Regions from separate parts of the Exiguobacterium sp. BMC-KP genome, predicted to be linked through region 4. Evidence: predicted binding sites of a transcription regulator. Region 4 holds the regulator's gene; each other region holds the start of a gene.
What was found. The regulator Rex, encoded in region 4, represses fermentation and respiration genes when NADH is low (regulators of the CRP and FNR family bind a similar motif). The targets are predictions, from matches to a motif close to TTGTGAAATATTTCACAA.
Positions count from the first base shown of each region.

Region 1: a site for Rex is predicted at 1,894-1,911, ahead of pflB (formate C-acetyltransferase). Genes of this name have one in related genera too.
Region 2: a site for Rex is predicted at 2,062-2,079, ahead of ADM98_RS06605 (L-lactate dehydrogenase). Genes of this name have one in related genera too.
Region 3: a site for Rex is predicted at 1,577-1,594, ahead of cydD (thiol reductant ABC exporter subunit CydD). Genes of this name have one in related genera too.

Region 1 is NZ_LGIW01000013.1:53,877-57,029, reverse strand. Features, by position in the region: gene pflB (formate C-acetyltransferase) at 1-1,852, opposite strand, end outside; gene ADM98_RS03125 (hypothetical protein) at 2,192-2,620, shown strand; gene ADM98_RS03120 (DEAD/DEAH box helicase) at 2,649-3,153, shown strand, end outside.
Region 2 is NZ_LGIW01000015.1:218,644-221,796, reverse strand. Features, by position in the region: gene ADM98_RS06615 (M42 family metallopeptidase) at 1-90, opposite strand, end outside; gene ADM98_RS06610 (GNAT family N-acetyltransferase) at 252-761, opposite strand; gene ADM98_RS06605 (L-lactate dehydrogenase) at 1,019-1,975, opposite strand; gene ADM98_RS06600 (DUF92 domain-containing protein) at 2,141-2,920, opposite strand; gene ADM98_RS06595 (5-formyltetrahydrofolate cyclo-ligase) at 2,914-3,153, opposite strand, start outside.
Region 3 is NZ_LGIW01000014.1:36,071-39,223, forward strand. Features, by position in the region: gene ypfJ (KPN_02809 family neutral zinc metallopeptidase) at 1-235, shown strand, start outside; gene ADM98_RS17310 (hypothetical protein) at 318-485, shown strand; gene ADM98_RS04135 (nuclear transport factor 2 family protein) at 548-916, opposite strand; gene ADM98_RS04140 (Rrf2 family transcriptional regulator) at 939-1,421, opposite strand; gene cydD (thiol reductant ABC exporter subunit CydD) at 1,630-3,153, shown strand, end outside.
Region 4 is NZ_LGIW01000015.1:2,153,178-2,156,330, forward strand. Features, by position in the region: gene tatC (twin-arginine translocase subunit TatC) at 1-631, opposite strand, end outside; gene ADM98_RS16750 (twin-arginine translocase TatA/TatE family subunit) at 639-836, opposite strand; gene ADM98_RS16755 (redox-sensing transcriptional repressor Rex) at 836-1,495, opposite strand; gene ADM98_RS16760 (ATP-binding cassette domain-containing protein) at 1,663-3,153, shown strand, end outside.

The sequences.
Region 1 (3,153 bases), on a different contig from region 4:
CAGCGCGACGACCATCTGGTGTATTCCCTGTCTTTTTACCGTAGACGACATTTGAAGTGATCGTCAGAACAGACTGTGTTGGGAGTGCACTCCGGTACGTGGGATGTTTACGGATTTTTTCCATGAATAGTGTCACGAGATCGACAGCCATTTGATCGACCCGTTCATCGTTATTCCCGAACTTCGGAAATTCGCCTTCAATCTTGAAATCAACTGCAATACCGTCTGCATCCCGGATCGGACGGACTGTCGCGTAACGGATGGCAGATAGACTATCAGCGACGACCGATAATCCAGCGATACCACATGCCATCGTCCGTAAAATTTCTGGGTCATGTAAGGCCATTTCAATCCGTTCGTAACTATATTTATCGTGCATGTAGTGAATGACATTGAGAGTGTTGACATATAGTTCTGCTAACCAATCGAGTTGACGATCGTAAGCCGCCATGACGGTTTCGTAATCTAGTACTTCATCAAGCATCAATGGTGTTGCTGGGGCGACTTGGATTTTGAGCTTCTCATCGATTCCGCCATTGATCGTATAGAGTAATGCTTTCGCAAGGTTCGCCCGTGCACCGAAGAATTGCATCTGTTTACCGATCCGCATCGCGGAGACACAACAAGCGATGCCATAATCGTCACCGTAGACTGGTAACATCAGATCATCGTTCTCATATTGAATCGAGCTCGATACGATCGACATTTTCGCACAAAACTCCTTAAATCCACGTGGAAGCTGAGTGGACCAAAGAACAGTTAGGTTCGGTTCCGGTGCCGGACCAAGCGTCGAGAGCGTATGCAGGAAGCGGAATGAACTTTTCGTTACGTTTGATCGACCATCTTCGCTCATCCCACCAATCGATTCCGTAACCCACGTCGGATCACCCGAGAAGAGATCGTTATAGTCTGGTGTCCGTAAGAACTTGACGATTCGAAGCTTCATAACGAAATGATCGACGAGTTCTTGTGCTGTTTCTTCCGTTAGTCGACCCGTCGCAAGATCACGTTCGATATAGATGTCGAAGAACGTCGAAACCCGACCGAGTGACATGGCGGCACCATTTTGCTCCTTGATCGCAGCGAGATAAGCAAGGTAGACCCACTGGAACGCTTCTTGTGCTGTTTCCGCTGGACGAGAGAGATCAAAACCATAGCGTGTTCCGAGTTCAGTCAGTTCCGTCAGGGCACGTAATTGCTCATTCATCTCTTCGCGATCACGAATCATTGATTCAGAGAGGAATCCGCCGCGCACTTTCAAGTCCCGTTTGCGATCTTCAATCAAACGTGCTGTACCGTACAAAGCGACGCGACGATAGTCGCCGATGATTCGACCGCGTCCGTAGGCGTCTGGTAGTCCTGTAATGATGCCAGCTTTACGTGCGGCGCGCATTTCTGGCGTATAGGCATCGAAAACGCCTTGGTTATGTGTCTTCCGGTATTCACTAAAAACTTTCGTCACGGTCTCATCTGCTTCAAATCCGTAAGCAGCTAAAGCGTCGTTTACCATGCGAATTCCGCCATTCGGATGAATCGAACGTTTGAACGGTTCGTCCGTCTGCAAGCCGACGACTTTTTCAAGTGATCGATCGAGGTAACCCGCATCGTGCGATAGAATTGTTGAAGGTGTTTTGGCATCGACGGCGTAAACTCCACCACGTTGTCGTTCTTCATTCGTCAGCTGTAGAATTTGTTGCCAGAGTTGTTCCGTTGCTTGCGTTGGACCAACTAAAAAGTGATCATCTCCTGTATATTCCGTGCGATTGAGCCGGATGAAGTTTGCGACATCGATTGCGTTTACCCATTCACCAGACGTAAAGGTCGCCCAGCCACTCGTTTTCTCTAATAACATAGATACCACTCCTTTAGAATTGAGTTACTCATCAGTTCCTTATGTGAATAGTGTAACAAAAGGAGGGATGTATTCCCTTTACGTTCATGTGAATGTTCTAACAAGTGAAGAAACGTTGATATGACGCGCTTTCTTTATTTCTGTGTTCATATGAGAATAGTTCAGAAAAAACAGTTTGGTGTTGCTAATTCAAGGTTTTCTAGAAACTGTATGAGTGGAATTGAAAAAGAGTTATTAGAACAGTTGAAACTGTGAGGAATGTCACGCGACGGTATCTTGTGTTTTTAGGACGTATCGTTGACAATGAAAAAGGGAATATAGAACGTGGAGGTGTGCCAAATGGAGTATGTGTCATTAACACAACAAGGAGACTATCAGTCAGGAGACTGGGTCTCGCTAAAAATCGGTTCGGACGGTTCAACACGAACTGGTATGATCACGGAATTCGAAAGCGATGGATTCTGGATTCGATTTGAAGATGATTTTGATTATGAAGACTTTATCGGCTATGATGAATCGTATTGGATTGCGCTTGTTCGTCGTCCAGTGGATGTAAAAGCGACGTATGCAAGTCTTGCAGAGTATCCGGCACTCGCTGCTGAGTTACAGGATCGTGTCATCCAAGGGTTTGAGATTCTAGAAGAAGAAGCTGATGAAACAGAAATCCGGTTCCACATTCGATTGCTCGATGCAGGGAATGAATATACACAAACGTTACGGGGTTACCGTGATGGATCAGGAGATCATGTCGAATACGTAACGGCATGATGGAATTAAGAGAGTAGGAGAAATCGTTATGAATTTTACAAAACCATTTTTACAGGAAGCATGGGAGCGAGCACGTTTTACGGAGTTGATGCCTGTTCAAGAACAAGCGATTCCATTGTTGCGCGAAGGAAAAGATGTTCTTGCTGAAGCCCCAACAGGAACAGGGAAGACGCTTGCCTATGTCATTCCAGCTTTAGAAAAGATTGAAGTAGAAGAGCCTCACGTACAAGTCGTCATCACAGCACCAACTCGAGAACTCGTCATGCAAATTCATCAAGTCATCCAATTATTTGCTCAAGGAAGTGGTATTAAATCCGGTGCATTCATTGGCGGCGTTGAATTGAAGCGACAGTATGAGCGATTGAAGAAAAAACCACAAATCATTGTTGGTACACCTGGACGTCTCGTCGAGTTGATTGATTCAAAGAAGCTGAAGATGCATAAAGTGAAACTGATTGTTTTAGATGAAGCGGATCAAATCTATGAGAGTGGTATGAGTGACTCGGCGACGCGGATCGCAAACAGTGCATTAC
Region 2 (3,153 bases), 1.9 Mb from region 4:
CTTTTCTACATATGTAATCGCTTCTTTCGTCGAACCTGTCGGACTTGGAATCGAGACCAGCTCTTCAATCGTACGTATGACTTCTTTCATATTCATTCGCTCCCTTTCAATCGGACTACAACGTGCTATCCGCTTTGTTTTTATGATAACAAATATTCATTCTTTGTCGGTACTGTTATCCTACATGTACCACACGAAAAAGCTGTAGCACTTTTTTGCTACAGCTTTTTCGTCCACACCATATGCTGAACTTAGACGTATTTTTTCATCCAAATATCATCGCGGTATGTGCCGTCTTCTAATTTTACAGAGTCTGGATCTTCAGCATATACCTCAAAGCCAAGCGATTCATAAAGGCTTTGCGCTGCTTCATTTCCTGATAATACGGCAAGAATGACTTGCTCAACGTCAGGTAACTTCTTCGCCTCGTCGATTAATGCTTCCATTAGAGCACGCCCTGTACCACCACGATATTCAGGCGATACATATACTCCGGAAATCATCGCTTTGTGCGATTCACGTGATAGTTCATACGGTTTGACCTGACCAAACCCAAACAACGTATCCCCATCGAACATACCCAGCCAAACCTCATCGGAGTCGGGTTCTCCTTCAAGCCCTTCTTGTACTTCGCGGAGCGGGGTTTGCTGTTCATCATCAAACGAATGACCAAATGCATCTGGATGATTCTTTAATCCCTCAAGGCGTAGATTCCAGTATTGTTCTGCATCCTCTTTAGTTAATTTTCGAAAAGTATACATGACTGTCGGTTCTCTCCTTTTTTGGGTTTCATGACGTACAAAAAAATAACGGAAAAACGCTTCTATCTTTTACTTAACCTTTTTCTAGTAAAATAAAACCTAGATTTTTTCTCTTTTATTTCAGACAAATTGGATCTGATTTTGACCTTACCTTTTCCATTCATCAAAAAAACTCAAGTGCGGACATTAAGAAATGCGTCCAATACTTGAGCTTTTAATCCTCTATTTCGTAAAAAACTTTGTCTTGATATATGATGTTATCCTTGCAAAACGGGTTCAAGTGTCTGACGCAATACCTCAGCAGAATGATGGAATTTTTTTAATTCTTCTTCCGTCAATGAGACTTCAATGATTTCACGAACACCTTGACGATTGATGATTGCCGGTACTCCAATGTGAATGCCGGAGATTCCGTATTGTCCGTCGACATGCGCTCCGACCGTCAACAAGCAGTTTTCATTCCCAAGGATAGCTCGAACGATGCGAACGAGTCCAAGTCCAATCGCATAATAAGTGGCCCCTTTACGCTCGATGATATGATACGCAGCATCTCGGACGTTGATGTAGATTTGATCGAGATCTGCTTGAGAATAACGATCGTCTTCAGCAAGCAGTTCGTCAATCGTCTTTCCATAGATTCGGCTATTGCTCCAGGCTGCAAATTCCGTATCACCATGTTCGCCAAGAATGTAGGCGTGGGCATTGCGAGAGTCAATGTGAAAGTATTCTCCTAGCATTTGGCGCAGACGTGCTGTATCAAGCACCGTTCCTGATCCAAATACGCGAGATTTTGGAAGACCAGAATATTTCCAAGCTAGATGAGCCATGATATCAACCGGATTGGAAGCCACGACGATGATCCCGTCAAACCCGGAATCCATGATTTGACGAATCATTTCTTTCATGATCAACGCATTCTTTGCGACAAGATCGAGTCTTGTCTCGCCTGGTTTTTGAGGAGCACCCGCCGTGATGACGACGACCTCAGCTTCACGGCAATCCGTATAATCACCAGCCCAGATGCGCATTGGTGAAGAGCTAAACGGTGTTCCATGGTTCAAGTCCATCGCTTCCCCTTCAGCCTTTGCTTTGTTGACATCAATGATGACCAGTTCCTCACAAAGTCCGGCTGTTGACATCTGATAGGCAAAGCTTGAACCGACTGCTCCGGCTCCAATAAGTGCTACCCGTGTCACTTTCGCATGTAATTCCATATCGTTATGTCCACCCTTTCATTCGTCCTAAGAGTTTGTTAACTATCTCACAAATAAATTGTAACATTTTTCACATTCTTTGTAACATGTGAAATTAATCACATTTGTCCATTTTGTGTCATTGATATCCTAACATAAGGAATTACAGCTTCGTATACCTTCCAGTTACCAGAATCGGACGATGATAAACCCGATTCCACTTGCAAGACCGCTCGTCATGACGTTCACGGCATCATTTCCAAGAAATCGAATACCTGAGACGTACGTTGTCGGTTGTCCATGATGCTCTCTTTTTTCGGTGCGTTCTCCACAAACCGGACATCGATAAACACGTTGCCACACGGCGCCAAACATCGTATCGAGTAGACTTCCTAGTATACCGATGCCGATCACAAGTAAGACATGTGTCACAGTAAGAGAAAATATCCACTGCGCCGCTAATGCGATGAAAGCACCTCCAGCAATTGTACCGATCGTTCCGATAAGTGACATCGCTCCACTCGTTCCCGCTGGTACCCGTCGAAATGTTTTTAAAGACCATGGATCGCGCCTAGAAAGTGGACCAATTTCAGAAGCCCACGTATCGGAATTAGATGCCGCGATGACGAATAAAAATAATAACTGATACGCCGTGTCCATCGTTATCGCATACGCTAGTGCAGCGACGAAGGCTACCCCACCATTCGCAAGTACTTGCCATCCGTCACGCGCACCGTCTTTTTCAACGATTGAGTCGACGGATCGTTTTTTAGATTGTCCGACCTTCGATAAAAGACTCGAGCTCCCAAAAAAGAGCAAGAGTACCACTAGTCCCTTCCAACCGAATCCAAATGAGACACCAGTTCCGACGACCATCGTCATGACGGCACCACTTGTCGTCAATAAACGAAAATATCGTCCGACCAAGGCAAGGGCGAGGCAAAATAAGATCGTGACGCTTAACATCGAATGACCTCTTGGTCAGTGACGATGAGGTTGACTGGGATATCGAAAGCTTCCACTTCAAAATCAGGAAGGAGCTGTTCTGAGAAGGCCATTGACACTTTACACCCTGTATAGGTCACGAGTGCTCGATCGTAATAGCCACCGCCCCATCCTAATCGATAACCATCCCGGCGATAGGCACGTCCCGGAACAAGGCAAAATTCTGCTTGATCAAGTGAAGCACGACGTGCCGA
Region 3 (3,153 bases), on a different contig from region 4:
CGTCTGGGCGCATCATGCGCAAGGAGAAAACTTGCTCGAAGAAGGCGATCTCGAAGAAGCGTTGACGGCAGCGAATGCTGTCGGGGATGATACGTTACAAGAGAAAGGACAAGGATATGTCGTACCGGAAAGTTTCACTCACGGCACATCGGCGCAACGGGAGCGTTGGTTCCAAAAAGGCTTTGATAACGGCACGATCGAAGGTGGAGACACATTCAAAGCGAAGAATCTATAGGACAGAAAACGACAGTCCTTTTGAAACATCTTCCAGTCGTTTCCGTAAAGAAGAGGGAAGGATTCAAAAGGGAGTGTCAAAGTTGAAGCAGATCAGTCTATTTTTGTTGCTGTATACAGCTGTTGTCGTATTGACGTACATCGTGTCACGATTTGCGCCAGACTTGTTGGTCTACATGGTCTATATCGCGATTGCATCGTTACTTGTCATCACGGGCTATTTATTGAAACGGCTCGTACTGAAGCGCTAAATACCAAAAAACCTGTGTTCTGCTTACGCGGAACACAGGTTTTTTGGTATTTAAAAGCCATCTTATGAACGGAACATCGTCGGATCATCTGGAACGTTCTCCAGGTAAGCGATCCGTCCGTTTTCATCGAGACGTGCGATATCTTTTCCGTCTTGCGTGAAGACACTACCATCTGCCCGTTTTCCGCAAACTGCCCAGCGTGTTTCATATGTTCCTGGTGTTGTTTCTTCCCAGCCTGCGTACATGTGCTTAATGTCTTGATTCGCCGTAAACACATGACGGACGAACTGTTTCCAGGCGTCGATGCCGTGCTTTGGTTGTCCGTTCAGGACGAACGTGATGTCTGTCGTGAATAAGGAAACGAGATCCTCGAAAGCTTGTGCGTCTGTGCGTGACGCGTCGAATAAGTCGAAATAACGATTCAATACCATAGTAAAAACCTCTTTCTGTACATTAAAGTGTCATCATCCGGTCTGTGATTAACGCATGCAATCGTTCTAAATGCTCCGGTGGACAGGAGGCATCGATCGCTTGACGGATCGAGCCGATCGATTCGCGCTTCAACGTCGATTGCCACGCATCTTCCGCCTCTGTCATCAGATTCGAGAGTAGACCGATTTCCTGTTCCTGAATTCCCATCAAATCCTCGAAGACACCGCTTGACGCATACAACGTCTGTTTGCCCTCGATCGCTTGATAGACGTCAAAGATTTGAATTTCGTCTGCCGGACGTCGTAAGCGAAAGCCCCCTTTGACACCCGGTACGGAATACAATAGATCCGCCTGGACGAGTTTTCGTAAGAGCTTTTGAAAATAAGTCGGCGAGGCACCGAGTTGCTGGCTGATGAATTCACCGGGCAACACAGCGCGATCCGGAAGGAAGGTCAAAAGCAACATCGCATAGACGGATTGCTCGACCCCGGTTTTCATTTGCATGAGAAATCTCCTTTCGTTAAACGTGGATAATGTATATCCATAATAGTTTTATTCGAAAGAATTGTCGAGTCATATGCTCTCACAAAACCGTCACACCTTTTCGACAGCATCTGCATGGCATCCCCGTTCCGGATTCGGTATACTAAATGTACGATATGTGAAAATATTCACTAAAAGTCGTTCACACTTTGTGAAAGGACGTTTGTATATGAATCCATTAAAAGGAATCGTTCAGATTCCACGTAGTATTCTTATTCAATTCATCATGGCAGCTTTCCTGATGGGGGTTGCGGTCGTCGGTCAATCGTATGGTATCGTGTTGACGGTCGATCGGATTTTCCTGAAGGAACAACCGTTTGAAGCCGTCATTCCGTTACTACTCGTCGTCCTCGGGATGCTGTTGCTCCGGGTCGCCGTGACGTATTGGAACGGTCGTCTCGGTACGACGTTATCGGCACACATGAAGCAGGCGCTTCGGGAAGCACTCGTCGCGAAATACACAGGTCGTTCGGTCGAAATGATGCTACAAGGGCAAGTGGGACAGAAGGTCAGTGTTTTGCTCGACGCTGTAGACGAGATGGACAGCTATTATAGTCAATACTTGCCGAAAGTCGTCCAGACGACGATTGTTCCCTTGATGGTCTTGATCGCGGCATTCAGCTATGACTGGATCACCGGTCTCGTCATGATGATCACAGCACCGTTCATTCCGTTGTTCTATATCATCATCGGCATCATGACGCAAAAGCGGGCGGATGCTCAACTCGAGAAGATGACGGCGTTCTCGGGAACGTTTCTCGATACGTTGCAAGGACTGACGACCTTGAAGTTATTTGGTCGTGCGAAACGACAACGTGACGTCATCGAAAAAAGCAGTCTTGATTTCCGGGATGCGACGTTAACGGTTTTGAAGCTCGCCTTCTTGTCGTCGTTAATGCTTGAGTTCATCTCGATGCTCAGCATGGGAATGATCGCACTTGAAGTCAGTCTGCGCTTGATTTTGTTCCAAAGCATCACCTTCATCCCGGCGTTCTTGATGCTCGTGTTGGCACCAGAATACTATCTTGCCTTAAAAGAGATGGGAGCTGCCTTCCATACGGGACGCGGTAGTGTCGCGGCAGCGAAACAGATCGCAGCCGAACTGACGGCAGACGATCGTCCTACTGCCTTCGGTCAATCGGAACTTGCGACCGATCGTCCACCACGAATCGTTTTGGATGAAGTTGATTTTACGTATCAAGAAGGACGTTTTGCCTTACAAGACGTGACACTTGCGATCGAACCGTATCAAAAGGTGGCGTTGATTGGTCGCAGTGGTGCCGGTAAGTCGACTGTCTTACAGTTGATTGCCGGACTCGCGGATCCAAAAGAAGGACGGATTCTGCTTGACGGGGTTAATCGCAGTCAGGTGGAGGAAGCGAGCTGGTTCCGTCAGTTGAGCTACATCTCGCAGCATCCGTATCTGTATGCCGGAACGCTGGCAGAAAACATCGCGATCGGTGAACTCCGTCAAGCGACGCCGGAAGAGATTTTTGAGGCGGCGCAGGCAGCAGGGCTCGAGGAGCTGATTGCGACGTTACCTAAAGGGATCGACACAGTGATCGGAGAAGGCGGACGTGGTCTATCAGGTGGCGAGAAACAGCGTGTTGCGCTGGCACGAGCGTTCTTGAAACGACCGAACGTCATCGTCTTTGATGAACCGACGACAGGACTCGACGTCAAAACGGAGCGA
Region 4 (3,153 bases):
TCACGTCCGGCGGTGCAATCAATGCTGCAACGACGAACAGCGCAAAATACGCATATTTCCGATTCTTTCGCATGAAATATGGCGTCACGAGACCAAGACGTGTCAGGAACATTGTCACGACCGGCAATTGGAAAAGAAGACCGAATGGCATTGTCAGCCGGATCAAGAAACTGAAGTAGTTTTCAACCCCGATGACTTGTTCGATCCCTAACTCTTTCCCGAGATCCGTTGAGACTTCAAGCAAGAAGGGCAGCAACCAGAAATACGAGAAGGCTACGCCAGCCAAAAACAGAAAGAAGATGACTGGAATATACGTCAGTGTCGCTTTTTGCTCCTTGTCATAAAGTCCTGGTCGGACGAATGCCCAGAGTTGATACATCCAGAACGGTGACGCTAAAATCAACGCGATGATGAACGCTAGATTCAAATACAACATTAAAGGATCGGCGACGTTGAAGGCATTCAAACCGATGCCGAGCTCTTTTAAGTCCGCTTGTAGAAAACGAACGAGCGGTCGGACGAGCGGAAATGCGACAGCGAACAGGACGACGACGATGATAAGCGACCAGACGATCCGTTTCCGGAGTTCGTCAAGGTGCGACGTCATGCTTTGCTCTTGATCAACCGTCATGATTCAATCACTTCTCTTTCGGTTCGTCCTTTTTATCGTCGTCCATGATACCGTTCGTGGCATTCTTGAACTCTTTCAATGTCTGACCAGCAGCACGTCCGAATTCTGGTAACTTCTTCGGTCCGAAGATGATCAACGCGACGACTGCGATTAATCCGATGCTCGCAGGTCCGATACCTAATGTGAGCGGGATAAGGTTTTCCATTATGATTTCACTCCTTCAGCTGATTGCGAATAATGCTTCATGAAATAAACTAACGACTGCAACTCGATCGATAAATCGATGTGATGGACCCGGACGCTCGCTGGCACGTTCAACCGTGCAGGCGTAAAGTTCAGAATACCTGTCACACCATACTCGACTAACTCATCCGCTACTGACTGTGCGAACTGCGATGGAACCGTCAAGATGGCAACATCGACCTGATTCGCTTCGATTTGTTCTTTCATGTCCGAAACATGATAGATTGGAACGTCATGCGTCGTTGTTCCGACCTTCTCTTCGTCCGCATCAAACGCAACGACTATCCGAGTACTATTATTCTTTAAAAAGTTATAATTTGCAAACGCTGTTCCGAGATGACCGACCCCGATTAAGGCAACATTCGTCACCTCATCTTGATTCAAGGTTTTCCGGAAAAACGTTAAAAGATGTTGAACGTTATATCCATACCCCTTTTTCCCTAGTGCCCCAAAGTAGGAAAAATCGCGACGAATCGTTGCTGAATCAACCTTCACCGCCTCGCTTAACTCAGCAGAAGAGACGCGGAGCTTACCTGAATTGTATAAACTTTGGATGAAGCGATAATATAGCGGCAACCGTTTTGCTGTCGCTTGTGGAATTTTTGTGTCTGGTCCATTCATCCTGCAGTTCCCCCTTCGGCCACATCCATCGTGGCACCCAAATCTTTGCAAAAAGCTTTCTACTCTTCTTGATTGTAAACCACTTCACATAGAGTCACAAATAATATATTCCGCACGACCTCGTGCTTTTGTTCGTGATAGACTAAAGGGTGGAAGGATGGATGGAAATGATACTCTTACAAGTCAACCAACTCTCGAAATCATTCGGCGTCGAGCCGATTTTAGAAAATATCAAACTAGAAGTACAAGAACGCGACCGAATTGCGCTTGTCGGGCGAAACGGTGCCGGAAAATCGACCTTGCTCAAAATCATCGCTGGCGAACTGAGTCACGACTCGGGCGACATCATGAAGGGCAAGGACGTCAAAATCGGTTATCTCGCGCAAGACAGTGGTCTTGAATCGAATGAATCGATTTGGAACGAGATGCTGACCGTCTTTGAACATTTACAAGAACAAGAACGGACACTACGCCGGATGGAAATCGAAATGGGGATGGAACATATCTTGAACGACCCTGTCGCTTACGATCGTCTCTTGAAGACGTACGATCAAGCACAGCACGACTTCTCAGAAGCTGGTGGTTATCAGTTCGAAGCGAATATTCGCTCTGTCTTGCACGGAATGCGCTTTTATCCCGACGATTACTCACGCCGGATCCAGACGTTATCTGGTGGTCAACGGACACGGCTCGCTTTAGCGAAGATGCTCTTGCAAGCACCAGAACTCCTCATTCTCGATGAGCCGACCAATCACCTCGATATCGATACGCTTGCTTGGCTCGAAAGTTATCTCGGTGGTTATCGTGGTGCCGTCCTGATCGTCTCGCACGACCGGTACTTCCTCGACCAAGTCGTCAATGTCGTCTATGAGCTCTCCCGCAATGTCTGTCGTAAGTTCACGGGGAACTATACGAAGTACTTGGAACAAAAAGCGGCATTGTACGATCAAGAAATGAAACAGTTCGAACAGCAACAAGAAGAGCTCGCGAAGATGCAGGACTTCATTCAACGAAATATCGCCCGGGCGACGACGACAAAACGTGCGCAAAGCGTTCGAAAACGACTCGAGAAAGTTGATCGGCTCGATCGACCGGATGGGGATGAGCGTAGTACGGTCCTCTCCTTCCCGATTGAAAAACAAAGCGGTAACGACGTCCTGCAAGTCAATCAACTGGCGATTGGTTATGAAGAAGCTGTCTCAAAAGATATCACGTTCCGTTTGCAACGTGGCGAATCGCTCGCACTCGTTGGTCCGAACGGAATCGGGAAGTCGACGCTCTTAAAAGTCCTCGTCGGTCGCTTACGTCCCCTCGTCGGTGATTTCCGTTTCGGAACCGGCGTCTCGATCGGATATTACGATCAAGAGCAAGCAGAACTCAATGACCGAAATCGTGTCATCGATGAGATTTGGAACGAATGGCCACTGATGCGCGAACAAGAAGTTCGTTCTGTCCTTGGACAATTCTTGTTTAGCGGTGACGACGTCTTCAAAATCGTCCATGAGTTATCAGGTGGAGAACGCGGACGTCTCGCGCTCGCAAAACTGAAATTACGCAAGACGAACGTCCTCGTCCTCGATGAGCCGACGAACCACTTGGATCTTGATTCGAAGATGGTTCTTGAAAATGCACTCGTCGACTATGAAGGGACGCTACTA